Regions from separate parts of the Ensifer sp. R-19 genome, predicted to be linked through region 3. Evidence: riboswitches for the same ligand, from Rfam matches in the RefSeq annotation. Region 3 holds a riboswitch; each other region holds the start of a gene.
What was found. Region 3 has a riboswitch for cobalamin ahead of ACN9MO_RS11945 (CbtB domain-containing protein). Riboswitches for the same ligand answer to the same signal wherever they lie in the genome.
Positions count from the first base shown of each region.

Region 1 (7,771 bases), 500 kb from region 3:
CGGAAATGCTGTCGTAGAATTTTCTGTCCAACATGATCCACACTCCCTGTGATCTATGAAATTGGAACAATGGTCTCGGTTCTGCCTGCCCGCCTCAGGCAAGCATGATGACGATGACGAGGCCGAAGATGGTGAGCAGCGTGTTGCCGATGGCGTAGGGCATGCCGTAGCCGAGTGCCGGCACCTTGCTCTTGGCCGCCTCCTGGATCATGCCGAGTGCGGCCGTCGTGGTTCTGACGCCGGCGCAGGCGCCAAACAGGATCGCCGGGTGGAACTTGAAGACATAGTGGCCGATGAGCACCGAGGCGATCATCGGGATGGAGGTTGCAACGACTCCCCAGATGAACAGCGAAATGCCAACCTCCTGGAGGCCTGCGACGAAGCCCGGTCCGGCGCCGATACCGACCACGGCGATGAAGATGTTGAGGCCGAGCGTGTTCAACAGCCACAGCGCCGGCGACGGGATGCGGCCGAAGGCGGGGTAGGTGGTGCGCAGCCAGCCGAGCACGAGACCGGCAAGCAGGGCGCCGCCTGACGTGGATAGCCCGATCGGAATACCGCCGATCGTTATCGTCAGCGCCCCGATCATCGCGCCGATGAACAGACCCCAGCCGAGGAAGGCGATGTCGGTGGTTTCGACCGGGCGATCGGCAAAGCCGAGAGCCTTGATCGCCGCTTCGACGTGCCTCCTGGCGCCGCCGATGGTGACGATGTCGCCACGCTCGACGGTCGTGCCGGGAAGGACCGGGATCTCGACCAGCGAGCGCACGATCTTGCGGGCATAGACGCCGCGCGCCCAATCCATCGTGCTGACTTCGGCGAGTGTCTTTCCGGCCAGCGCCTTGCTGGTCACGTAGACGTCGACGATCTCGGCCTCCGCGTTCAGAAGCTCCTTGTCCTCGACCTCCGTCAGCTTGCTGTCCAGGTTTTCGACGAGCAGGGCGCGCCTGCCCGAGAAGGCGACGACGTCGCCCGGCTGCAGCACGGTGTTGCCATCCGCTTCGATGATCCGATCGCCTCTTCGCAGGCGCTCGACGAAGACGCGAATGCCGGGAAGCAGGTTCTTGACCGGCGTTCCGGTTAGCCCGCTTGCTTCGTCGATCCGATAGGCCCGAAGGCCGAAATCATGATAGGCGCGGGTGATGCCGGGTTCGCTGCTCTCGGTGCCGCCGCCGAGCTTGGCCTCATACTCCTTGCAGGCCGCCGGAAGATCGATGCCGAGAAGTTTTGGGCCAAGCTGGGCGAGGATGATGGCAGAGCCGATCGTGCCCCAGATGTAGGTGACCGCATAGGCAATCGGAATCTGGTCGGCAAAGGTCTTGGCCTGCTCCGGCGTCAGCCCGAGCGAATTGATCTGGTCCGTGGCAACGCCGATCGCAGCCGAGATCGTCTGCGACCCGGCATACATGCCGGCGCCGTAGCCAAGCGGAAGCCCGGCGATCAGCGCGCAGAGATAGGGAACGATGAGGCACAGCACCAGGACAGACAGCGCAAAGGCAATCTGCTTCGGCCCATCGGTGCTCAAGCCGCGCACGAATTGCGGGCCGACACCGTAGCCGACGGCGAACAGGAAGATCAGGAACAAGGTGGACTTCAGATCACCGGAAACCTGGATGCCCAGCTGCCCGATGAGGACGCCCGCCAGGAGCGTGGCGGTGACGTTTCCGAGATTGAACCCCGCGACCTTGATGGGTCCGATCAGGAAACCGATGCCGAGGGCGAGGAAGACAGCGACCGGAGGATAGGTCCGAAGCGTCTCGACGAAGAAGTCAATTGGATTCACTGCCATCCCCTTTAGAAAGTTGCGTTGCCATCACTTCATTTCGGGACCTGCGCGGCTAAGTTGATTTTATCGGTGGCTTGTCGATGCCCAATCCTAGCTTTGGCAATTGTCGCTTCGGCTGCTGATTTTCTCAACGGCCTTGGGGTTACGTGAGCGTAACGTACGTTAAATTTCCGGCTTTTGCGCGCAGTGGGGGCTGATGAGCGCTGCGCGGCACCGGTCCGAAAGCGTCGGGCCGGGCGGTCGTGCGAAGGCAAGTTCGAGAGGGTGGCGGCGCGCCGGTCGCGATGAAGGTACACGGTCCCACCACGGCGGATTTCGCCGGCTATTCAACTCTGACGTTGTATTTTTATGTTATCGCATAACGGATGGACATGACGAAACGCCGCATGTCGATGGACCCGGAGCACATGCCCCGCAGTTGCTTCATCCGCGCGCCGCGAAGCTTGAAGTGACGGGGGCGCTCATCCGTTCGTTTCACGAGCAAGGCCGGCAATTGCGGCCAGTCTTGCGCTCCGCTTCAGATGGCGACGCCTTCGAGTGCTATGATCCGTGTCCTGGCACAGCGCTCACGGATCGTCTTCAGGCGCTGATACTCCGGCGATTGGTACCAGGAGAGCAAGGCTTGCATGTCCGGGAACTCGAGGATGACGAGCCGGTGCGGTTCCCAGTCGCCTTCAAGCACCCGGGTTGCGCCACCGCGGCCGAGATAGCGCCCGCCATAGCGGGCCTCCGTCGCCGGCACCTCTCTTTTGTATTCCTCGAAGGTCGCTGCATCGGTGATATCGACATCGGCGATCAAATAGGCAGCCATGGCAGAGCTCCTTTCCCGACAAGCCAAGGAGCAAGGATACGCCGGTCGTCGCCGTCAGGCGAGACTCTCGCCCGCGGCGGCCGGCAGGGTGACTTAGGATCATTACCTTGTTGGTTGTTGTTATGTTATGTTATAACAGTCAGTACATGACGAAACGCCGCATGTTGATAGATCCCGGCCGCCCGACCCCATCGGTTGTATCCGCTGCCGATTCATGCGAGGAAGAGCGCGATGGTGCTGCGTCCGCGACAATGCGGAGGCGGCTGAAAAGGGAACACGGAACGGACGACCCTGACGGGACCGAAACCGTGGCTGCCCCCGCAACTGTGAGCGGACAGCGCATTCACACCATGTCACTGGCCAATGGCCGGGAAGACGTGGATGCGCCGCGACCCGCGAGCCAGGAGACCTGCCATCGAACCGATCAACCACAACGGACGGGGTGTTCCGATGGAAAAGAACTGGCTTTCGCGCGACGGTCATCCGTCATCCTGCCGCTTCGCCATCTCTTGCCGTCAGTCCGGCGGAGAGAGAAAATGGCTGAGCCGACTTCCCGACAGCATAAGATAACGGTCTGCACCGATTGCCGTTTTACCGGCGGCCCCTGCATGCCGGGCGCCGAGCTGATAAAGCGTCTTAACCGCAGCATTGCCGCCCTCGGCGCGCCGCTCGATCGTGATTTCTCGATTGCCGGCACGGTCTGCATGGCGGCATGCACGCGCCCCTGCACCATCGCCTTCCAGGCGACGGGCAAGGCGACCTATCTCTTTGGCGACATTTCGCCGGAAGAGGACATCGACGATCTCGTCCGCTTTGCCGCCACCTATGTGGAGCGCGGCGACGGCATGACGCGGGCTGCCGAACGGCCGCGCGGGCTGAAGGGCAAGACGCTCGCCCGCATCCCGGCGGCCATGCTCGTCTCCGAAGACGTTGCGGGCCATTTCCAATGAGCGCGACACGCATGCGCTCAAGCGCGTTTGGTGCGTCGGGGATGGACGCGTGGCGCTGCCGGGGTGGGATCAGACCATGACCTGCACCGCAACAGGAGCCGCCCTTCGCGTTAAGGGGCTTTGCTGGGGGCCGCGCCCGGGGCTGACCCTGGTCGACGACATGGACTTCGCGATCGAGGCGGGCAGCCGGCTTGCGATCCTCGGGCCGAACGGGGCCGGCAAGACCTCGCTCTTACGCTGCCTTTACCGGGCGGTGCAGCCGAATGCGGGCCGCATCGAGGTCGACGGCGTCGACCTGTGGTCGATTTCGGCGCGCGAAGCGGCGAAAACGATCGCCGTCGTGCTTCAGGAAATGCCCGGCGATTTTCCCTTCAGCGTGCGCGACGTGGTGATGATGGGCCGCATCCCGCGGCGGGAGGGGCTCAACGGCTGGACGGACACCGACCGCGAGCGGGTGCAGCATGCACTCTCCCATCTCGATCTCGCCCATCTGGCCGGCCGCCAGTTCTCGACGCTCTCGGGCGGCGAGAAACAGCGGGTGCTGATTGCCCGGGCGCTTGCCCAGGAGCCGCGCATCATCATCCTCGATGAGCCGACCAACCATCTCGACATCCGCCACCAGCTCGAAATCCTCGAGCTGTTGCAGACGTTGAAGCTGACGATCGTATCGACGCTGCACGACATCAATCTCGCCGCCGAATTCGCGACTGACGTGGCGATCGTGACGGCGGGGCGGCTCATCGCCTTTGGCACACCCGACGCGGTGCTGAGCCCGCGGGCGCTGTCCTCCGCCTTCGGTGTCACCGCCACCGCCCACAGCACCGCCGTTGCCGGCACCGCCCGTTTCTCCTTTTCACTTCCTCGACAGGGATCCATTTCATGAAGATCAACATTGCCTCCTCTGCCTTCCTGTTTCTCATCGCCCCTGCTGTGCCGGCGCTCGCCTATCCGGTTACCGTCAAGAGCTGCAACCGCGAGGTGACCTTCGATGCTGCGCCGAAGCGGGCGATCGCCAACGACGTCAATCTGATCGAGATGATGCTGGCGCTGAAGCTGCAGGACCACATGGTCGGCTACACCGGCGTTTCCGGCTGGAAGACGCTGGATGAAAAGCTGCGCGAAGGTGTGAAGGAACTGCCGGAGCTTGCGGAGAAATATCCGACCAAGGAAGTGCTCCTCAACGCCGACGCCGATTTCTTCTTCGCCGGCTGGAACTACGGCATGAAGGTCGGCGGCGAGGTGACGCCCGAGACCTTGGCGCCGTTCAAGATCGGCGTCTACGAACTGACCGAATCCTGCATCCATGTCATGGCCAGGGAAAAGCCTACGATGGACGACATGTTCGTCGATCTCCTCAACCTCGGCCGCATCTTCGGGGTCGAGGATCGCGCCGAGGCGCTGGTCGACGGCTACCGCCGCCAACTGGCCGCGATCACCGAGGCAAATGCCGGCCGTGAAAAGCCGACGCGCGTCTTCGTCTATGATTCCGGCGAGGAAAAGCCCTTCACATCAGGCCGCTTCGGCATCCCGACGGCGATGATCGAGGCGGCCGGTGGCGCCAACATCATGGACGACGTCGACAAGAGCTGGGTGGAGGTCTCCTGGGAGCCGGTGATCGATCGCAATCCGGAGGTCGTGGTGATCGTCAACTACGGCGAGGTGAAAGCCGAGGACAAGATCGCCTTCATGAAGAACAATCCGGCCTTCGCCACTATCGATGCGGTGAAAAACGACCGCTTCGTGGTGCTCGATTATGTCGAGGCGACGCCGGGGCCGCGCAACATCGACGCCATCGCCCGGCTCGCCAAGGTCTTTCACGGCGAGGGCCTGTAACCGATGCTGGCTGAGGATACGTCGCCTGGTCCCGCTGCCGTTTCGCGGGTTGTTCCCGTTCGGGTGATCCGCGGCGGGGTCGGGGTGTTTGCGGCGTTGCTGCTGCTTCTCCTGACCGTGACCGCGGGCGTGTCGCTCGGCTCGGCGCCGATCCCGGTCACCACCGTCTGGTCGATCGTCGCAAGCAAGCTCGCGCCCGGCAGCGTCGAGGCCTTCTGGTCGGCGGGGCGCGAAAGCATCGTCTGGGACGTGCGCCTGCCGCGGGTCATGCTGGCGGGGCTTGTCGGCGCCGGATTGGCGCTGACAGGCGCCGTGCTGCAATCGGTCACGCGCAATCCGCTTGCCGATCCGCATCTGCTCGGCGTCTCCTCGGGCGGCGCGCTCGGGGCGATCGTCGCACTGCTCCACACCGGAATGATCCTCGGTCTTCTCACGGTGCCGCTCTTTGCCTTTGGCGGCGCGCTGCTGGCAACCGTGCTGGTCGCTTTCGTTTCCCGCGCTCTAGGCACCAGTGCCGATCGCCTGGTGCTTGCCGGCGTCGCCGTCGCCTTCGTGCTGACGTCGATCGGCAATCTCATGATCTTCCTGGGGGATCCGCGGGCGACGCACACGGTGATCTTCTGGATGCTCGGCGGCCTGGGTCTCGCGCAATGGCCGCATCTCATCTATCCGGCGCTCGTGCTGTCAGTCTCGCTCGGCTGGCTGGTCGTCCGATCGCGGGAAATCAACGCGCTTGCCATGGGCGACGAGACGGCGATGACGCTCGGCATTCCCGTGCGCCGCTTCCGTCTGACGCTCTTCGTCGTCACCGCGCTCCTGACCGGGGTCATGGTGGCCTTTTCCGGAGCGATCGGCTTCGTCGGGCTGATGGTGCCGCATTTCGTGCGGCTCTTTGCCGGCAGCGACAATGTCCGGGTCATCCCGTTTTCGGCCTTCTTTGGCGCCTTGACGCTGATCATGGCCGACCTCGTGGCCCGCGTCATCATGGCGCCGGAGGACATGCCGATCGGCGTCGTTACCGGCATTGTCGGCGGCATCGCCTTTGTTGCCATCCTCACGCGGCGCGCGTAAGGCGTGCATCGACATTGGGCATGCATGGAAATGGGCCGGTCCGCGCCTATGTCTTAGCGCATGTCTCCTTGAATCGAACTCGATTTAAGGACAAAGACATGCAGAAAATCAAAGTGCTACAGCGACCATTGCGCGTCTGATAAGACGCGCGGCGCTGTAGCGCATGCATGGCTGCCCGATCAGGCCTCGAAAGGGGCAGGACCGGCAGAAGAGCGGTGCGAGGGAGCAAATGACGAACGAAGTTGAAATCTGCACGCCGGATGACGTTTTGAGCTTCTGGTTCGGCGAGCTCACCTATGACGACTGGTTCACGATGAGCGGCGAACTGGATAAGGCCTGCATTCGTCGTTTCCAGGCATCGCACCTGGCGCTTGCCCGCGGGGTCAGCGAGATCTGGCGCGCAACGCCGGAGAACCGGCTGGCGGCGATCATCCTGCTCGACCAGATGCCGCGCAACATGTATCGCGGCACGCCGCTTGCCTTCGCGACCGATTGCCTGGCACTGCACGAGGCGAAGCTTGCCGTCGGCATCGGTGCCGACATGGCGATCAAGCCGGAAGCGCGCGCCTTCGTCTATCTGCCGTTCGAGCATTCGGAAAACCTGACCGACCAGACCATGTCGGTGAAGCTTTTCACCGAACTCGGCGATGCCGACTATCTCGACTATGCCATCCGCCACCGCGAGGTGATCGAACAATTCGGCCGCTTCCCGCACCGAAATGCGCTCCTGGCCCGCGTCTCGACAGACGCCGAGCTTGCCTATCTGGCACAGCCCGGCGCCGGCTTCTGACGAAAAATCCGGCGCTGGAGCGCAATTGGCGGCGTCTTTTGCATCTTTCCGCCGTCTTTCGTATTCACACCGCATTGTGACGACCACTGACGCGATTCCGCACCATGGTCTCAACCTGCAAGGATCATGAAATTGCGTTCTGTCGGAAAATTGCCTGCCATTCTCGTCTGCCTGCTGGCGCTTGCCGCCGCCGGCCCGGTCATGGCGCAAGGCACGACGCAACCGGCACAAGGTACGACCCAGAGCGCAACTCAGCCAGAGCAGAAGGCGACGCCGGCTCAGCCGGCCCAGACCGCAACGCAACCAGCCGGCAAGGCGGCGGCACCCGCGCAGGATGGTGCGCAGCCCGCTGACAAAGGCGCGGCACCCGGCGGCGCGACACCCGGCGCTGCCACCCAGCCGGCCGCGACGGCGGTTCAGCCGGCGCAGACGGCAACCCCGCCGGCCGGCGAGGCGGTTCCGGAGGATGCCACGCCGCCGGCCCAGAGCCAGGCGGCCGATCAGCTTTCCAAGGCCGCCGAGGATCTCAA
Region 1 is NZ_CP184569.1:1,938,291-1,946,061, reverse strand. Features, by position in the region: gene ACN9MO_RS09495 (bifunctional aspartate transaminase/aspartate 4-decarboxylase) at 1-34, opposite strand, end outside; gene aspT (aspartate-alanine antiporter) at 95-1,783, opposite strand; gene ACN9MO_RS09485 (DUF1330 domain-containing protein) at 2,304-2,597, opposite strand; cobalamin riboswitch at 2,813-3,028, shown strand; gene ACN9MO_RS09480 (DUF1636 family protein) at 3,134-3,547, shown strand; gene ACN9MO_RS09475 (ABC transporter ATP-binding protein) at 3,624-4,430, shown strand; gene ACN9MO_RS09470 (ABC transporter substrate-binding protein) at 4,427-5,380, shown strand; gene ACN9MO_RS09465 (FecCD family ABC transporter permease) at 5,384-6,451, shown strand; gene ACN9MO_RS09460 (DUF924 family protein) at 6,681-7,241, shown strand; gene ACN9MO_RS09455 (mechanosensitive ion channel domain-containing protein) at 7,368-7,771, shown strand, end outside.
Region 1: linked by a shared signal. The riboswitch ahead of ACN9MO_RS09480 (DUF1636 family protein) and the one ahead of ACN9MO_RS11945 (CbtB domain-containing protein) in region 3 are both predicted to bind cobalamin.

Region 2 (7,771 bases), 1.9 Mb from region 3:
GACGACGTCCGACGGCTACATGGTGCGCTACAACGACAAGAGTGATGCCGAGGACGAAGCGCTGGTCAAACGCTTCAAACTCCTGATCGGCACGATGAAATCGGTCGATGAATTGCTCGCCAACAACGACATGAAGAAATTCATGCTGCGTGCTTTCGGCCTCGAGAATGAGGATCTGAGCAGCCGAACGCTGAAGCGGATTCTGACCAGCGACCTCAACGATCCCAGAAGCTATGCCAACACGCTGCGCGATGAGCGCTACGTCAAGCTGGTAAAGGCATTCAACTTCAATCCGGACGGCACGCTCGGCGCACCAAAGCTCGCACAGAGCGAAGCCGACATCATGAATACGGCCAAGGCCTATGTGATCGCCAAGTCCCGGTTCGGCACGGATGAAGAGAAGAAGGTCGCCAAGGTCAAGGCGCAGGAGGAAGCCAAGTACTACACGGCCGAGATCGAGAAGATCGAGACGCTCGACGCCTTCCTGGCGAACCGGCGGCTGGTCGATTTCGTGCTCGTCGGGTCCGGCATCGATCCGGGAACGGTCAAGACCGAATACCTCAAGGACATGTTCACGTCCAACCTGGACGATCCCAAGAGCTTCATCAATACCGATCCGAACGGGCTGAAGTACCGCGGGATCGTCGCCTCCTTCAACTTCGACACAGACGGCAAGATCGTCCGGGGCGAGGCCGGCCAGATCCAGACCCGGCGCGGATTGATCACCACGGTCGACCTCTATCTCAATCAGTCGCTCGAGGAGTCCGAAGGCGCCGACAACGGCGGCGTTCGCCTGGCGCTCTATTTCAAGCGCAAGGCCCCGGAGATCAACACGGCTTACGACATCCTGGCCGAGACCGCCCTGTTCCAGGTTATCAAGACGGCCTACAGCATGCCGGAGGGGCTGCAGAACGCCAAGATCGAGGCGCAGGCCGCCTATATCGAGCGCGTCGTCAACATCAAGGATCTGCAGGATCCCGCGAAGCTCGAGAAGCTCCTGCAGCGGTTCACGGCACTTTATGACGTCGAAAACAACACGGACGTCTCACCGGGGCTGGCGATCCTCAGCGGTAGCGGCGGAGGTGGCGTCAGCGCCGAGACGCTCCTGTCTCTTTCGCAGTTGCGCGCAGGCGGTCGCTGACGCGGGTCGCCTGAAGTGCAGCGAGCCCTTTGCGGCAGGTGCTTAAGCCTGCCGCAGAAGACTGCCCGCTTCACCGGTCGGCGCGCAGCACCTTGTCAGGGTTCATGATGCCCGCCGGATCGAAGGCGTGCTTGATCCGTTGCATCAGCTCGATCTCGATCGGTGCGCGGATTTCTGCGAGCTCGTCGCGCTTCAGCTGGCCTATGCCGTGTTCGGCCGAGATCGAGCCGTTATATCTCAGAACGATACCGTGCACGATCGCGTTGATCTCGCGCCAGCGATCGAGGAAGGCCTGCTTGTCGGCGCCGACCGGCTGCGAGATGTTGTAGTGGATGTTGCCGTCGCCCATGTGGCCGAAAGAGCAGATGCGCGCGCCTGGGATCGCCTTCATGACGGCGGCGTCCGCCTCCTTCATGAAGGCAGGAATGCTGGAAACGGGCACTGAAACGTCGTGCTTGATCGAGCCGCCCTCGGGTTTCTGCGCCGGCGACATGCTTTCGCGCATATGCCACAGCGCCTTGCCTTGCGTCTCGTTGGCGGCGATCACGGCGTTTTCGACCAGACCGGCGGCAAAGCCCTGTTCCAGGAGGTCGTTGACCATGCGCTCGGCGCTTTCGGCCGAATCCGAGGTCGAGATGTCGATCAGCGCGTACCAAGGATGGACGGTGTCCATCGGGTCGCGAACGCCGGGAATATGTTTCGTCGTGAATTCGACGCCGAGGCGCGGCATCAGCTCGAAGCCGGTCAGCGCCGGCCCGCAAAGGCTGGCGGCCTTTTCGAAGAGAGCGAGCGCATGCTCCACACTGCCGACACCGGCGAAGGCTACCTGATGTCCAAGCGGTTTCGGGAATAGCTTGAGCACCGCGCCGGTGATGACGCCGAGCGTGCCCTCGGCGCCGATGAAGAGGTCGCGCATGTCGTAGCCGGTATTGTCCTTCTTCAGCCGGCGCAGCCCGTCCCAAATTTCGCCGGTTGGCAACACGACCTCGAGGCCGAGGCAGAGCTGGCGCATGTTGCCATAGGCGAGCACCGCCGTGCCGCCGGCATTGGTGGAGAGATTGCCGCCGATACGCGCGGAGCCTTCCGATCCGAGCGACAGCGGGAACAGGCGATTGTGATCGTCCGCCGCCTTCTGGATGTCGGCGAGAATGCATCCGGCGTCCGCGACGATCACGTTGCCGACCGGATCCACGTCGCGAATCCGGTTCAGCCGTTCGAGCGAAAGCACGATGTCCGCTTTGCCTTCCCGCGGGATCTGTCCGGCCACGTGGCCGGTGTTGCCGCCCTGCGGTACGATCGCGGTGCGGGTCGCGCTGGCGAGTTTCATGATGCGAGAGACCTCGTCGACCGAACCGGGGCGAAGCACCATCGGCGTCGTGCCGCGAAAGAGCCCGCGGGATTCGACGAGATAGCGCGCCTTGTCCGCTTCGGCGGTGAGCGCATTGGCGCTGCCGACGATCTCGACGAAGGAGGCGATGAGTTCAGGAGAGGGAAGGGTCGTCATGAGTCTGCCTTCGCACTGCGCTTGAGCGCGCTATCGGATCGGTCGATCTGAAGACACGATCCTCGGTTCCTATCGGCTGCGATCATAACCGCAATCGCGGCCGTCCGGTGAGGGCGGGGTGCGGAGGAGAAGCCGCACGCGATCTCACCCTCGCGGCGCCGCCGCACGCTGCAGCCGGTCGATGATCGCTTCTCCCAATCCTTCCGAAGGGATCGGCCCGAAGGCGATCGTCGCAGCGCCGCTGGCGTCGGCCCGCTTCATGTAGTCGAAGAGATTGGCTGCCGCTTCGTGAAGATTTCCGGTCGGGCTGAGATCGAGAACGATGGCCGCCTGTTCCTCGCCGGCGATCCGGCCGCCGCCGTAGCGGATCAAGGCCTCGCCTGCACGCACATCGGCAACATCGAGCCTGACGGCCGCGCCGGGCGCGTAGTGGGAGGCCAGCATGCCCGGCGCCTCGATCGTTGCTCCCGCCGTTTCCGGTCGGATCACCGGACGATCGAGCAGGCGCTCGATTTCTGCGGCATCGAGGCCGCCGGGGCGGAGCAGCCGGATCTCGTCGCCATCGACCTTGATGATCGTGGACTCCAAGCCGATTTCGGCCGGGCCTGCGTCGAGGATCAGTTTCAGCTTTTCGCCGAGATCCGCATCGACATGGACCGCACTGGTCGGGCTGATCTTGCCCGAGGTGTTGGCGCTGGGCGCTGCGAGCGGCCGCCCGAAGCGGGCGATCACCCGGCGCGAAAAGCCGTCGGGCATGCGGATGCCAAGCGTGTCGAGGCCGGCCGAGGCCAGCGCATGCACGCTGCTATCGGGCCGCTGCGGCAAGATCAGCGTCAGGGGTCCGGGCCAGAAGGTTTCCGCCAGGCGTCGGGAAATCGGGTCGAAGCGCACATGGGCCTCGGCCATCGCCATGTCGGAGACATGCGAGATCAGCGGATTGAAGCGCGGCCGGCCCTTCATCTCGTAGATGCGGCTGATCGCATCGGGATTGGTGGCGTCGGCGGCAAGGCCATAGACGGTTTCGGTGGGAATCGCGACCGGTTCGCCTTCGGCAAGAACGGCGCAGGCGCGTTCGATCGCGCGGTCCGGTTCCCTGCCTGTGTCGATGATCTCTGCCATGCCGTTTCCTTTCCGACGCTTCCTTAACGGACGTGCCGGGAAAACAGAACGATTTTTTTTGGGGCGTTCGGTTGCTGCCTCAGAGACTGCGGATGATGCGGCGCAGCGCGGAGTCCCGGGCACCCAGCATCAGCACGTTCTTGAGAGCAACCTTGGGGTCGTCCGTGCGGAAGAGGAGCCCGTTGTCGCGGACGTTGCGGTTGATGACCATCTGTCCGTCTTCGGCGTTCGGCTCGATCGCGACCGCGAAATACATGCGGGAATAGCCGCTCTGGATACGGTCGAAGAAATGCGTCTCATCACCAAGGTCGCTGAAGAAATTGGCGAAGTAGAACGACCAGGTGATGTCCTTGGAAGGCGTGACCGCCGTCCGCGCCGCCGTCACATGGCAATAGCCGAGATGCGGCTTGCCGACGAGCGTGCGGTGGAAAATCAGCTTGGGAAACTGGATCGAGGCATGAAAGCCGTTGATCCGCTTGTGCGTCGTGTCACCGGCGGTCGCGAGCTTCTTGCCGGTCCTGTCCGCGACTTCTTCGTAGCTCAGATACCGTCGCTCGCTCGGCAGCCATTGCCGGCGGTTGATCCTGCCGGTGCGCAGAAACTCGGTGTGAACGGCCGTCTTCGGCATGACCGCCGGCGGCTTCTCGGCCGCAGCGTCGTAATATCTGAACTTTGCCATGATCGTCAGTGTGCCATCTGCCTGCCGGACATCTTCGTCCGCCGGCAAGCCTAGTGGCTTATGGTTAATGAAGGATTTCCTTTCGTTCGCGGAAGATGCCCCTGCACATTCATGGGAATGTCGCAAACGGGCGAAGCCTTCCTGTGTCTGCGTCATGTCAGTCACAAAAGACGGCATCTGCCCAATTTTTGATCTATCTATATGTTTATAAAGTGAAAAATTCTCGCATCCGTTTCCAAAAGGCGGTTTCGATCGTGTCGTCATTCTGGAATTGAATGTCGCTATCCGGCGCCTGCCGAGGCGCCTTCCGCGCTTACATATCCTTACTCAAGGTGTCGTCTTCCAAAGGGGAAGGCGGAGAATTGGGAAGCCGGTCAAATCCCGGCGCTGCCCCCGCAACGGTGGTGGAGCGAAAGCCTCGGCAAAAGGCCACTGGACGGTTTTCCGTCCGGGAAGGCGCCGGGCTGGTCCTTCGAAGGACGGCTCCTGAGCCCGGAAACCAGCCTTGACAGACATAACCGTAACGGGTTGCGGCGGGCAGCCGGATCGGAGCCTAAAACGCATGGGCGTGCGCCCATGCGGGTTCCTGTCCTGCCTCTCCGAAACATGGCGCATGAGGACAGGACATGGATACCAAGACCGATATGCTTCGCAAGCTGAAGGGCCGGCGTGACGGCTACAGCCTCGATCGGGCCTTCTACATCGACCCCGACTATTACCGGCAGGACCTGGAAAACATCTGGTATCGGGATTGGCTGTTCATCGGCCACGATTGCGAAATCCCGCGGGCCGGCAACTATTTCACCGTCCAGGTCGGCGACTATCCCGTCGTCATCACCCGCGATCGCCAGGGCACGATCCGCGCGCTCCACAACTCCTGCCGCCACCGCGGCTCCCGCGTCTGCACGCAGCACAAGGGCTCTTCGGCGAAGCTCGTCTGTCCCTATCATCAATGGACCTATGAGCTCGACGGCTCGCTGCTCTTTGCGCGCCAGATGGGCGAGGACTTCGACAAGGCTGCCCACAGCCTGAAGCAGATCCATTGCGAAACGGTCGGCGGCTACATCTTCATCAACCTGTCGGAGACGCCGGCGGATTTCGCCGCCTTCCGCGAGCTGGCATTCCCCTACCTCGCGCCGCACCGGCTGGGAGAGACCAAGGTCGCCTTCGAAAGCACCATCATCGAAAAGGGCAACTGGAAGCTCGTTTGGGAGAACAACCGCGAGTGCTACCACTGCGCCGCCAATCACCCCGAACTCTGCCGGACCTATCCGGAAGCGCCGACCGCGACCGGGGTGCAGGGCGCCAAGGACGATCCGGTGATTGCCGCCCATTGGGCGAAGTGCGAGGCCGAGGGCCTGCCGAGCGAGTTCCGGATGTCGCCGACCGGCCAGTTCCGCGCCGCGCGCATGCCGCTGGTCGATAATGCCGAAAGCTACACCATGTCGGGTGCGCCCGCCGTAAAAAGGGCGCTGTCGGCCGATGTCAGGCAGAAGCAGATCGGCACGCTCCTGATGTTCCACTACCCCACGACCTGGAACCACGTGCTTTCGGATCACGCCATCACCTTCCGCGTGTTGCCGCTGGGGCCGGAACTCACGCAGGTGACAACGAAGTGGCTGGTCCACAAGGACGCGGTCGAAGGTGTCGACTACACGCTCGAGGATCTGACTCATGTCTGGACCGAGACCAACGACCAGGATCGCCAGATCGTCGAGGAAAATGCCTTCGGCATCCGCTCGCCGGCCTATGAGCCCGGTCCGTATTCGCCGGAGCACGAGGGTGGCGTGATGCAGTTCGTCGAATGGTACTGCAAGTTCATGGAGCAGCGCCTGCAGGGCGATGCGGCTCCGCTCTCAAAGGTCGCCTGACATGCAGATGGCGTCCTCCTTCCATCATTTCGACGAACTGCATGTCTGGATCGACCGGCAGCAGATGCTCGAATGCACATCGGCGGTTGTCGAAACCGCCGATGTCATGACCTTCACCTTCCGTGCGGAGAAGCCCGCCTGGTTTCGTTATCTGCCCGGCCAGTTCGTCACCCTCGAATTGCCGGTCGCCGACGAACCGGTCATGCGCACCTACACCCTGTCGTCGACGCCATCGCGACCGCTGTCGATTGCCGTCACGGTGAAGGCGCAGGCCGACAGCGTCGGCACCCGCTGGATGTTCGATCACCTGAAGCCGGGCATGAAGCTCCGGGCTTTTGGACCGCTCGGAGATTTCAGCTTCGTCCGTCATCCCGGCGAAAAGTACCTGTTTATCTCCGCCGGATCCGGCATCACCCCGATGATGTCGATGACGCGCTGGATGGCCGACTGCGTGCCGGAGACCGATGTCACCTTCATCTCCTGTGCTCGCCGGCCGGACGACCTTCTGTTTCGCTCGGAGCTCGAGGTTCTGGCGACACAGATGTCCGGGCTGAATCTCGGCTTCATCGTCGAAGGGCACGAGGCGCGTCACGGCTGGCACGGCCTGCGCGGCCGCATCGACGGTGCCAAGCTACCGTTGCTCGCTCCCGACTTCCAGGAGCGCACGGTGTTCTGCTGCGGTCCGGAACCGTTCATGCGCGGTGTGCGCGAGATGCTGAAGGCAGCCGGCTTCGACATGGCCCGCTATCACGAGGAGAGCTTCCAGCCGGCGGCAGCACCTGCCGCGGAAGAGATCGCCGTGCGCGCCGGTGCCGGCGATGATGGTGAGGTTCAGGCGGCCAAGGTCGCCTTCACCATGAGCGGCAAGGAGGTCGAGGCGAAACCCGGCCAAACGATCCTGCAGACGGCACGCGCCAACGGTGTGAGGATCGGCGCTGCCTGCGAGGGCGGTATCTGCGGCACCTGCCGGGTGATGAAGGTCGCGGGCGAGGTCGAGATGAACCACAATGGCGGTATTCTCGATGACGAGATCGACGAGGGTTACATCCTCGCCTGTTGCTCGCGGCCGCTGGGAGATGTCCAGATCGAAGCCTGAAGGATCAGGGCGTGTTGCAGGGCGCAGGCTTGATTGCAACGCGCCGTAGATTGTCGGCATTGGCAACCGCGCCGATACAACCGCCCTGTGCCGCGTCATCGGCGGCGACCGCCACCTGTAGGGCGCGCTCGTGGCGAGCGAAGTCGATCGAGCCCGTCACCAGCCTGTCGACGCCGCTGCCGGCGCCGCTCGTGGCACCGGCACGGCTGACGAGCAGCGGCTCGCCAAGCGTTGCGGAGGCCCGTGCGACCGCGTGCATGCCCGTCCCCTGCTCGGCTTGAGCAACGAGGGTGAGCGGCAATGGCTTTTCAGGTAGCAAGGCACCCTGCGCCCAAATCGCTTTCAGCGCTAGCGGCGACTT
Region 2 is NZ_CP184569.1:555,493-563,263, forward strand. Features, by position in the region: gene ACN9MO_RS02580 (DUF1217 domain-containing protein) at 1-1,141, shown strand, start outside; gene ACN9MO_RS02585 (FAD-binding oxidoreductase) at 1,212-2,645, opposite strand; gene ACN9MO_RS02590 (L-threonylcarbamoyladenylate synthase) at 2,790-3,764, opposite strand; gene ACN9MO_RS02595 (DUF6656 family protein) at 3,844-4,443, opposite strand; cobalamin riboswitch at 4,757-4,965, shown strand; gene ACN9MO_RS02600 (aromatic ring-hydroxylating oxygenase subunit alpha) at 5,070-6,314, shown strand; gene ACN9MO_RS02605 (hybrid-cluster NAD(P)-dependent oxidoreductase) at 6,316-7,410, shown strand; partial or broken gene ACN9MO_RS02610 (glycoside hydrolase family 25 protein) at 7,556-7,771, opposite strand, start outside.
Region 2: linked by a shared signal. The riboswitch ahead of ACN9MO_RS02600 (aromatic ring-hydroxylating oxygenase subunit alpha) and the one ahead of ACN9MO_RS11945 (CbtB domain-containing protein) in region 3 are both predicted to bind cobalamin.

Region 3 (7,771 bases):
TTGTGGACGCGCAGGTCGAGATCGGCTTCGATATGGTCGATATGGTGGACCATCAGTTTGGCTGCGGTATCGACGTCGCCGCGTTCCAGCGCGTTGACGATCTCGTCGTGTTCGTTGTGGCCGCAGCTCGAAACGGTCGACTGGCCGTAAAGCGCGATCACCAGCGAGGAGCGGGCAATGAGTTCGTCCATGAAGCGGCGAAGAATGGCGTTGCGGCTGAGATCGGCGAGCGCCAGGTGAAAATCGCCTGATGCCTTGATCTCGGCGCGGCGGGCCGAGTGGCCGCGCTGTTCGGTGAGCTGCCGTTCGGCCGCCAGCATGCGCCGGAGCTCGGCGAGCTCGGCCTTGCCGATATGGGGCGCCGCGGCACGAACGACGCCGGGTTCGATCAGCCGGCGGGTCGCGAAGATCTGGCGGGCTTCGTCGATCGAGGGATGGGCGACAAAGGCGCCGCGGTTCTTCTCGACGCTGACGAGCCCTTCATAGGAGAGCGCCTGCAGGGCGGCGCGCACCAGCGTGCGGCTGACATTGAAGAGTTCGCCGACATCGCTTTCGGAAAGCTTGGTGCCGGGGGCGAGCCGCCGCTCGACGATCGCATCGCGCAACGTGTCGCGGATATGCTGACTGCCAGTGTCGGCGGCGGTGTCTGTGGCCATGTCGGCCAGTGGAGGCGTGGTGGTCAAGGACATGAATCGATCCGCGAAATAACGGCTCATCTTATCGCCGGGCGAAGCGAAGGGAAACGACAATCTGACGCGCATGGGTTGCGCGCCGACAACTGCATGTTTCCTTAAATCGTACCCGATTTAAGGACGAAACATGCAGCGTTTCAAAGTGCTAGGGCGACCATTGCGCGTCTGATAAGACGCGCGGCGCTGTAGGGGCGGCGAGGGGCTATTTGTCGAGTTCGGGATAGACGCGGTCGAGGAAGCCGGGCCTGAGCTTCTCGCCGATCAGGCAGTCGGATGCCGGAAGGGCATCGGCCAGGCGGACGGTGGGCGGCGGCGGCAGGCCGCTGACCTCGAGCACCAGCTTCTGGCGAATTGCGATCGAAAAATCCTCCGGCTCGTGCACCGGCAGCACGAAGGACCCGGGACCGCCGATGACGCATTCGGCGTAATACTGGTCGAGCGGGCCGGTCGAGACCGAGGGGCGGATGAGGATCGCAAGCCCGTTGATGGTGATGCCGCGGGCGACTGCCGTCTCGCGGGCGGGAATGACCGGCGGGCCGATATTGTTCGGGCCGTCGCCGGAAACGTCGATGACCCGGCGTATGCCGTTGAAGGCGTTCGAATCGATCAGCACCGTACCGTAGGTGATCGCGTTCGAGATCGACGTGCCGCGCCGGGTGCCGACCGGTCGCGCCTCGATCAGCTTGGCAAAGGCATCGGCGTCGGCGGCGGTTGAGATCACTTGCCAGGCGACGACGGAGGATTCGTTAACCGTTCCGGCCCATTCGAAATAGCCGATGGCGATCTTGCCCAGTTGCCCGCTTGCGACCGCATCGAGGAAATCGCGGTGCCGGAGCGCCTCCACGTAACCGGCGCGCTGGATGCGTGCCTCGTCCAGATCCATCGAGCCGGACATGTCGACGGCCAGGATCAGTTCGACATCGACATCCGTCGACGCGGCGGTCGATGGGCTCGGGCCACCACTCAATGAGAGGATCAACGCCAACACGCTCAACATCGCTTCAACCAGTCATTGCGCGCGGTCAGATTAGAAGAATGTAACACAGGATTGGATTTCGGCGACTATTTGGGTGTAGCTGGCCTTCAACAAAGAGTGATTTGCCGGCGTTAGCCCAGAAGTACTTGTGACTGGGGCCAGGGTCCGGAAGGGCGGAATGCTGAAACAGACGGAAAATGCCGAGCTATTTCAAACCGATGGTCTGCAGAAGGCGGCGTTCGGATACTTCCTCGATCACGCCGATCCGGCCACCGGATTGATCGCGGACACGTCGCTGCCGGGCGCGCCGTCGAGTATTGCGGCGACCGGTTTCGGCCTTTCCTGTTATCCCATCGGCGTCGAGCGCGGGTGGATTTCGCGCCGCGAGGCGATCGGGCGGGTGTTGACCACGCTGCGCTTCCTGGCCGAGAGCCCGCAGTCGCGCGACCAGCGGGCGAGCGGCTATCGCGGCTTCTACTATCACTTTCTCGATATGCGGACTGGCGAGCGCACCTGGCGCAGCGAACTCTCGACCGTCGACACGGCGCTGCTGATCGCCGGATGCCTGACCGCCTCAGCCTACTTCTCCGGCGAGGACACGGGGGAATGCGAGATCCGCACGCTCGCCGAAGAGCTCTATGCTCGCGTGGATTGGCGCTGGGCGTTGAACCGCAGTGACACACTGACGATGGGCTGGCGCCCGCCCGGCCGGTTCCTGAAGCATCGCTGGCGCGGGTACAGCGAGGCGCTGCTGCTCTATGTGCTGGCGCTCGGGGCGCCCGATCATGCGATCGAGCCGGAGCACTACGCCGCCTTTACGGAGGGTTACGACTGGATCGCGGCTGACGGCGGGCCCCATCTCCATGCGGTGCCGCTGTTCATCCACCTGTTCCCGCAGGCCTGGCTTGACCTTCGCGGTCTCGGCGATCGGCCGATGCGCGAAAGGGGGACGGATTACTTCGAGAATACCCGGCGCGCCATCGCGCTGCAGCGCGACCATGCGTGGCGAAATCCCGGTGGCTTCGCCGGCTATGGCGAACGCCTCTGGGGGATCAGTGCCTGCCATGCGCCACGCGGCCGGCTGCGCCTCAAGGACGGACGCTGGCAGCGGCTTTTGGGCTACGTCAACCGCGGCGCACCCTTCGGTCCGGATGACGGCACGCTCGTGCCCTGGGCTGCAGCGGCCTGTCTGCCTTTCGATCCGGATGCGTCCCTATCGGCCCTCGGCCATGTCGCGGCCGGCTATCCCGGGCTTCTGAAGGAAGGGCGCTTTCCGGGCGGGTTCAATCCGAGCCTTGCAGGCGAGGGGCCTGCGGGTTGGATCGACGAGCGTGTCGTCGGCCTTGACCAGGGGCTCGTCGTGATGATGATCGAGAATTGGCGGAGCGGCTTCGTCTGGGAGCTGACACGCAGCCTGCCGGCGATCCGGCGCGGTCTTGAGCGCGCGGGATATGAGGGCGGCTGGCTGGCGACGGAGACGGCATGAATTCGAGAAATCACCAGCGGATGGCGCGGACGGTCGAGGGATATCCGCCGCAGGCGCTGGCAGTGGTCGAGCGGTTGCACGCGCAGTTCCCCGACGCCGGTGTCTCGCTCGGGCCGGCGGACAGTGCCTTCAGCGCACCGGCCGCCTTCTGGGCCGCTGGTGGGACCGGGATCGAGCAGAGCCTTGCCTATCAGGACTTTTTCGCAATCGGCATGACGGACCGGATTCGGGCGGCACATCTGATCGCCTTCTACAGCCGCCAGCTGAGTGTGGTTCTCGGCGCGCTCTATCTTGGCGCGGGTCTTCAGGCGCAGATCGCCGGGCTTCGCTTCGAAGAGTGGACCCGCCTTCACCAAGATCGGGAAGTTGCCGGCAAGCGTTATCATTTCCGCCTCGGTGTGGCGGAAGGGCCGCAGCATGCCGAAGGCATCAGCGCTTTCGAGCGCGGCTTCACGGCCCATCTGGCGCCGGTCATCGCGGTCCTGAAAAAGCGCACCGGGCTTTCTTCCGGGGCGCAGTGGCGGCTGGCAGCGGATTCCCTTGCCGGAGCGTTCCTGGAGATCGGTCGCGCGATCGGTGACGAGGCGCGCGGCATGGCCGAGGCGCTTGCGATCGTCAAGCGGCGGGGCTCGCGGTTGTTCTCGGAAGAGCTCTGCTACGAGGAGATCTCCGCGGTCGATCCGGCAAGCGGCGCGCAACTGTCGCGCCAATATCGGATCCGTTGCGGCTGTTGCCTCTACTTCCAAACGGAGGGTGGCAGCTTCTGCGATACCTGCGTCCTGCTGGAGCCGGACGATCGCCGCGCGCGGCTGGCCGCGCATCTCATGCAAAACGGCGGGGCCTGAACCCCGCCGTCGTTTGTTCAGGTGCCCATGGGGGGGCGTGATCGGCCGGATCAGTTTGCTCTCGCGAAACGCTCGTTGATGAAGCCGGAGACGACGCCAAGCACGATCCAGAAGGCGAGCGTGGTGGCGAGTGCGGCAACCGCAAACTCGGCGCCGAGCACGGCCGGAACGTTGCTCGTAATATCGACCGGCTGCGGCGCGCCGTAGACGTGCGGCGCGGCGATCAACGCGAGGCCGACGACCTTGGACACGATTTCTTCGCGCAGGACGACGAGATAGAGACCGACTGCGGAGAGGGCGACGGTCGCCAGCCACCAGGTTTGGCGGTCGCCGAGTTCGGCGGCCGGGAAACCCGGCAGTTCCGGCGGCAGGCCGATTGCCGGCAGCATGTGCACGGCAAGCCAGCCGCAGGCGCCCCAGAGCGCGCCGTTCCTAAGCGTGATCGGGTAGCCGATCACCAGGCTGACGCCGGCCAGGAGCAGGCCGAAGCCGGAGCCGGTGACGAGGTTGGCAATGAGTGTGCCGGAGAACCGGCTCATACCGAACATGATGCCGCCTTCCTCGTGTTCGCCCTCATGCGCATAGGCTGGCGTGATCGGCGACAGGGCATCGAGCATGGCGGAAAGCGGTGAGACCGCCTTCAGCGACGAATGCTGGTCATGGCCCTCGGCGGCGGGTTGCGTCGTTCCAGGCTGTGCAGCGGGCTGTTCGGTTGCGGCCGGAGCCTCGCCTTCGAATTCCTCCGCATGCAGGATCAGCGGGGTTACCCGAAATTCCTGGGCGCCGGTCATGAAGACACCGGCAATCAGTCCAGCCACGATCGCGGCCAGAAGCGTTCTGACAATCATCTTGAAGTCCCTCGATAACGGCAAAAGCCACGCGCTGCGGCGTGGTTTGCAAGCCTTCCCGTTCTGCCATGCGGATGGCCGTTGCGCGCCGGACGAAACCGGCATGCACAAACACCGACATCCGGCACAGGCCGGATGCGTTCATGTCCGCAGACACTTCGATGCGGAACGTGAGTTACGTTCCGGAACATCGTCTTAGTGGCAGGGGAAGCCGTAGGAGTGGCGGGTGTCGTGCGCGGTGTCGTGCAGCACGGCCGAATTGGCAAGGCCGGCACCGAAGACGAGGAATGCGCCGATGAAAAGCGCGATGACGCCAGCGGTCAGACGATCGCTGAGGGAGAGCGGAATGCTCGAAACAGTAGACGTAGCCATGACAACCTCCGTGATGGCATCGGGAAATTCCCGGTGTGGGCCCTATGCCCGTATCGAGTGGCAGGTTTCCTGGCTCACGGCGCTGGGCGGGAAGCCCTGGATCAGCCTCGCCTTCCCAGATCGACCACCCTCTCGTGGTCTCTTCCAGTGGCTTCTTCCGGATCGCTCCGGAATGGCAGATCGACGTCGCTCTACAGTCGCGGGGTCGGCCGTGATGTGAATGCCCAGCATGGGTCCATCCGTCACGTTCCCGTTTACTCCCGAAACACGTTCGTGTCCCGGGAACCAATCGATCTCTGATGATTAGGATCGCACCCCTAATATGTCAATTGGACTTGCGCCGCCGCCCGGTCCATCCGCGACAAAATCGCGGATGATCATGCGTTTATAGGCCTCGACGATGCGGTCGCCCTCGGCGCGATCGACCGACACCGCAAGCCGCATGGTGCAATCGCCGAGATGCATGATCAGGAAAGCGGCACTGTCGATGGTTTCGCGCGGGGTTTCGGGCACAAGCCGGGCCCAGACATCGGCAAGCAGTTTTCCGCCGGCGCGGCTTTGCAGAAGATCGATCTCGCGCAGCGCCTTGTCGGCCTGCATTGCCGACCAGATGTCGCGCATGACGGGCTCGGCCAGAAACATGTCGTAGTAGATGTCGAACAGCACGCAGAAGGCGTCGCGCAGTTCTGCGAGCGATGTGACCTTGGCAAGCTCGGCCGCGATGCACTCGTTGCACACGGCATTGTAGCGCTCGGCCAGCGTGCGCACGATCGCCGCCTTGTCGGGGAAGTACTGGTAGAGCGATCCGATCGAAATTCCAGCCTTTTCAGCAACTTCGCTCATGCGCATGGCGTCGCTGCCCTTTTCCTGAATGAGCGCCGTCGCGCAGGCTAGGATCTGTTCGACGCGCTCGCGGCTGCGTTTCTGGCTGGGTGTCCGGCGCAGGGCGGTTTCGTCTTCGGCGGGAACCGCGGATGGGCTTGTTTCTGAAATCATGAGTGATGCTCACATTTTGGCTTGACTCTTAAAATACGAGGATTTATCACATTTGCAAATGTGAGAGATGCTCATGTTTGTTGATGAACCTTAGGAGGAAACGATGTCTCAGAAAGTCACACTGGTTTTGGGCGGTACCGGCAAGACGGGGCGGCGGGTGGCTGAGCGCCTTCAAGAGCGGGGTGTTGCGGTGCGCATCGGCGCCCGCTCGGCATCACCGTCCTTTGACTGGACGGACGAGGCGACCTGGGCGCCTGTGCTCGAAAATGTCGATCGCATCTATGTCTGCTACCAGCCCGATCTGGCGGTGCCCGGCTCTGTTGAGACCATCCGCAAGTTCGCAAGCCTTGCCGTGGGCGCCGGCATCAGGCGGCTGGTGCTCTTGTCGGGGCGCGGCGAGGACGAGGCGGAAGCGGCCGAGCGCGAATTGCAGGCCTCCGGCGCTGACTGGACGATCGTTCGGGGGAGCTGGTTCTTCGAAAACTTCAACGAAGGCTTCCTGGCCGAGGGGGTCTCAAGCGGTTCGGTCTTCCTGCCCGTGGATACAGTCACCGAGCCTTTCGTCAGCTGCGACGACATCGCTGACGTCGCGGTTGAAGCGCTTCTCGACGATGATCATGTCGGCAAGGTCTATTCTCTGACCGGCCCGCGGCTGATGACCTTTGCTGAAGCCGTGGCCGAGATCGCTGCCGCGGCCAAACGCCCGATCTCCTATCAGGCCGTGCCGGTTGGCGACTTCGCCGCGCAATTGCAGGCTGACGGTGTGCCTGATGACTATGTCGAACTCATCCGCTATCTCTTCACCTCGGTGCTCGACGGGCGCAATTCGAGTGTGACGTCTGACGTCGAGCGCGTGCTTGGGCGGCGGCCGCGCGACTTTGCAACCTACGCCCGCGAGACCGCAGCAACTGGTGTCTGGAGTATTGCCGCATGATCCCGCTGATCCCCGCTCTGGCGTTTGCCGCCGCGATCGGTTCCGGCCTGATGGCCGGGTTGTTCTTCATCTTTTCGGTCTGCATCATGCAAGCCTTGTCGCGGCTGCCGCCGGAGCAGGGGATCGCCGCGATGAACGCCATCAACGTCGTCATCCAGAACCCGATCTTCCTCAGCGCCTTCATGGGCACGGCGCTGCTTGGCCTGGCGCTGATTGTCGTCGCGTTCATTTCGGGCGGCGAGGGCCGATGGCTGCTGGCCGCGGGCGGCCTGGTCTATGTCGTCGGCGTGCTTCTGGTGACGATCGTCTTCAACGTGCCGATGAACGACGCGCTTGCGGCCGCTGCACCCGGGCAGGCCGCGACCGATCTGTGGCTTGGGCGCTATCTCACCGATTGGGTCTGGTGGAACCACGTGCGCACCTTCGCCTCGATCGGTTCGCTGGCGCTCTTCATCCTCGGTTTCGCCCGCACGTGACAAAAAGCACCGGCAAGGCGGTCAATCCTTGCCGGTGCACCCTTCTGAGGTCTCGTCACCTCGGGCGGTCAGCGCTTGGGGATGCGCGCGTCGTACTGCTGTTCAAGCTCAGCAAACTTGCTCCAGAAGGCTGCAGGCTGCTCTCC
Region 3 is NZ_CP184569.1:2,435,705-2,443,475, reverse strand. Features, by position in the region: gene ACN9MO_RS11970 (GntR family transcriptional regulator) at 1-689, opposite strand, end outside; gene ACN9MO_RS11965 (DUF1194 domain-containing protein) at 895-1,689, opposite strand; gene ACN9MO_RS11960 (glucoamylase family protein) at 1,847-3,154, shown strand; gene ACN9MO_RS11955 ((2Fe-2S)-binding protein) at 3,151-3,999, shown strand; gene ACN9MO_RS11950 (CbtA family protein) at 4,050-4,847, opposite strand; gene ACN9MO_RS11945 (CbtB domain-containing protein) at 5,043-5,219, opposite strand; cobalamin riboswitch at 5,262-5,524, opposite strand; gene ACN9MO_RS11940 (TetR family transcriptional regulator) at 5,523-6,215, opposite strand; gene ACN9MO_RS11935 (NAD(P)H-binding protein) at 6,319-7,149, shown strand; gene ACN9MO_RS11930 (DUF1772 domain-containing protein) at 7,146-7,625, shown strand; gene ACN9MO_RS11925 (SRPBCC family protein) at 7,694-7,771, opposite strand, start outside.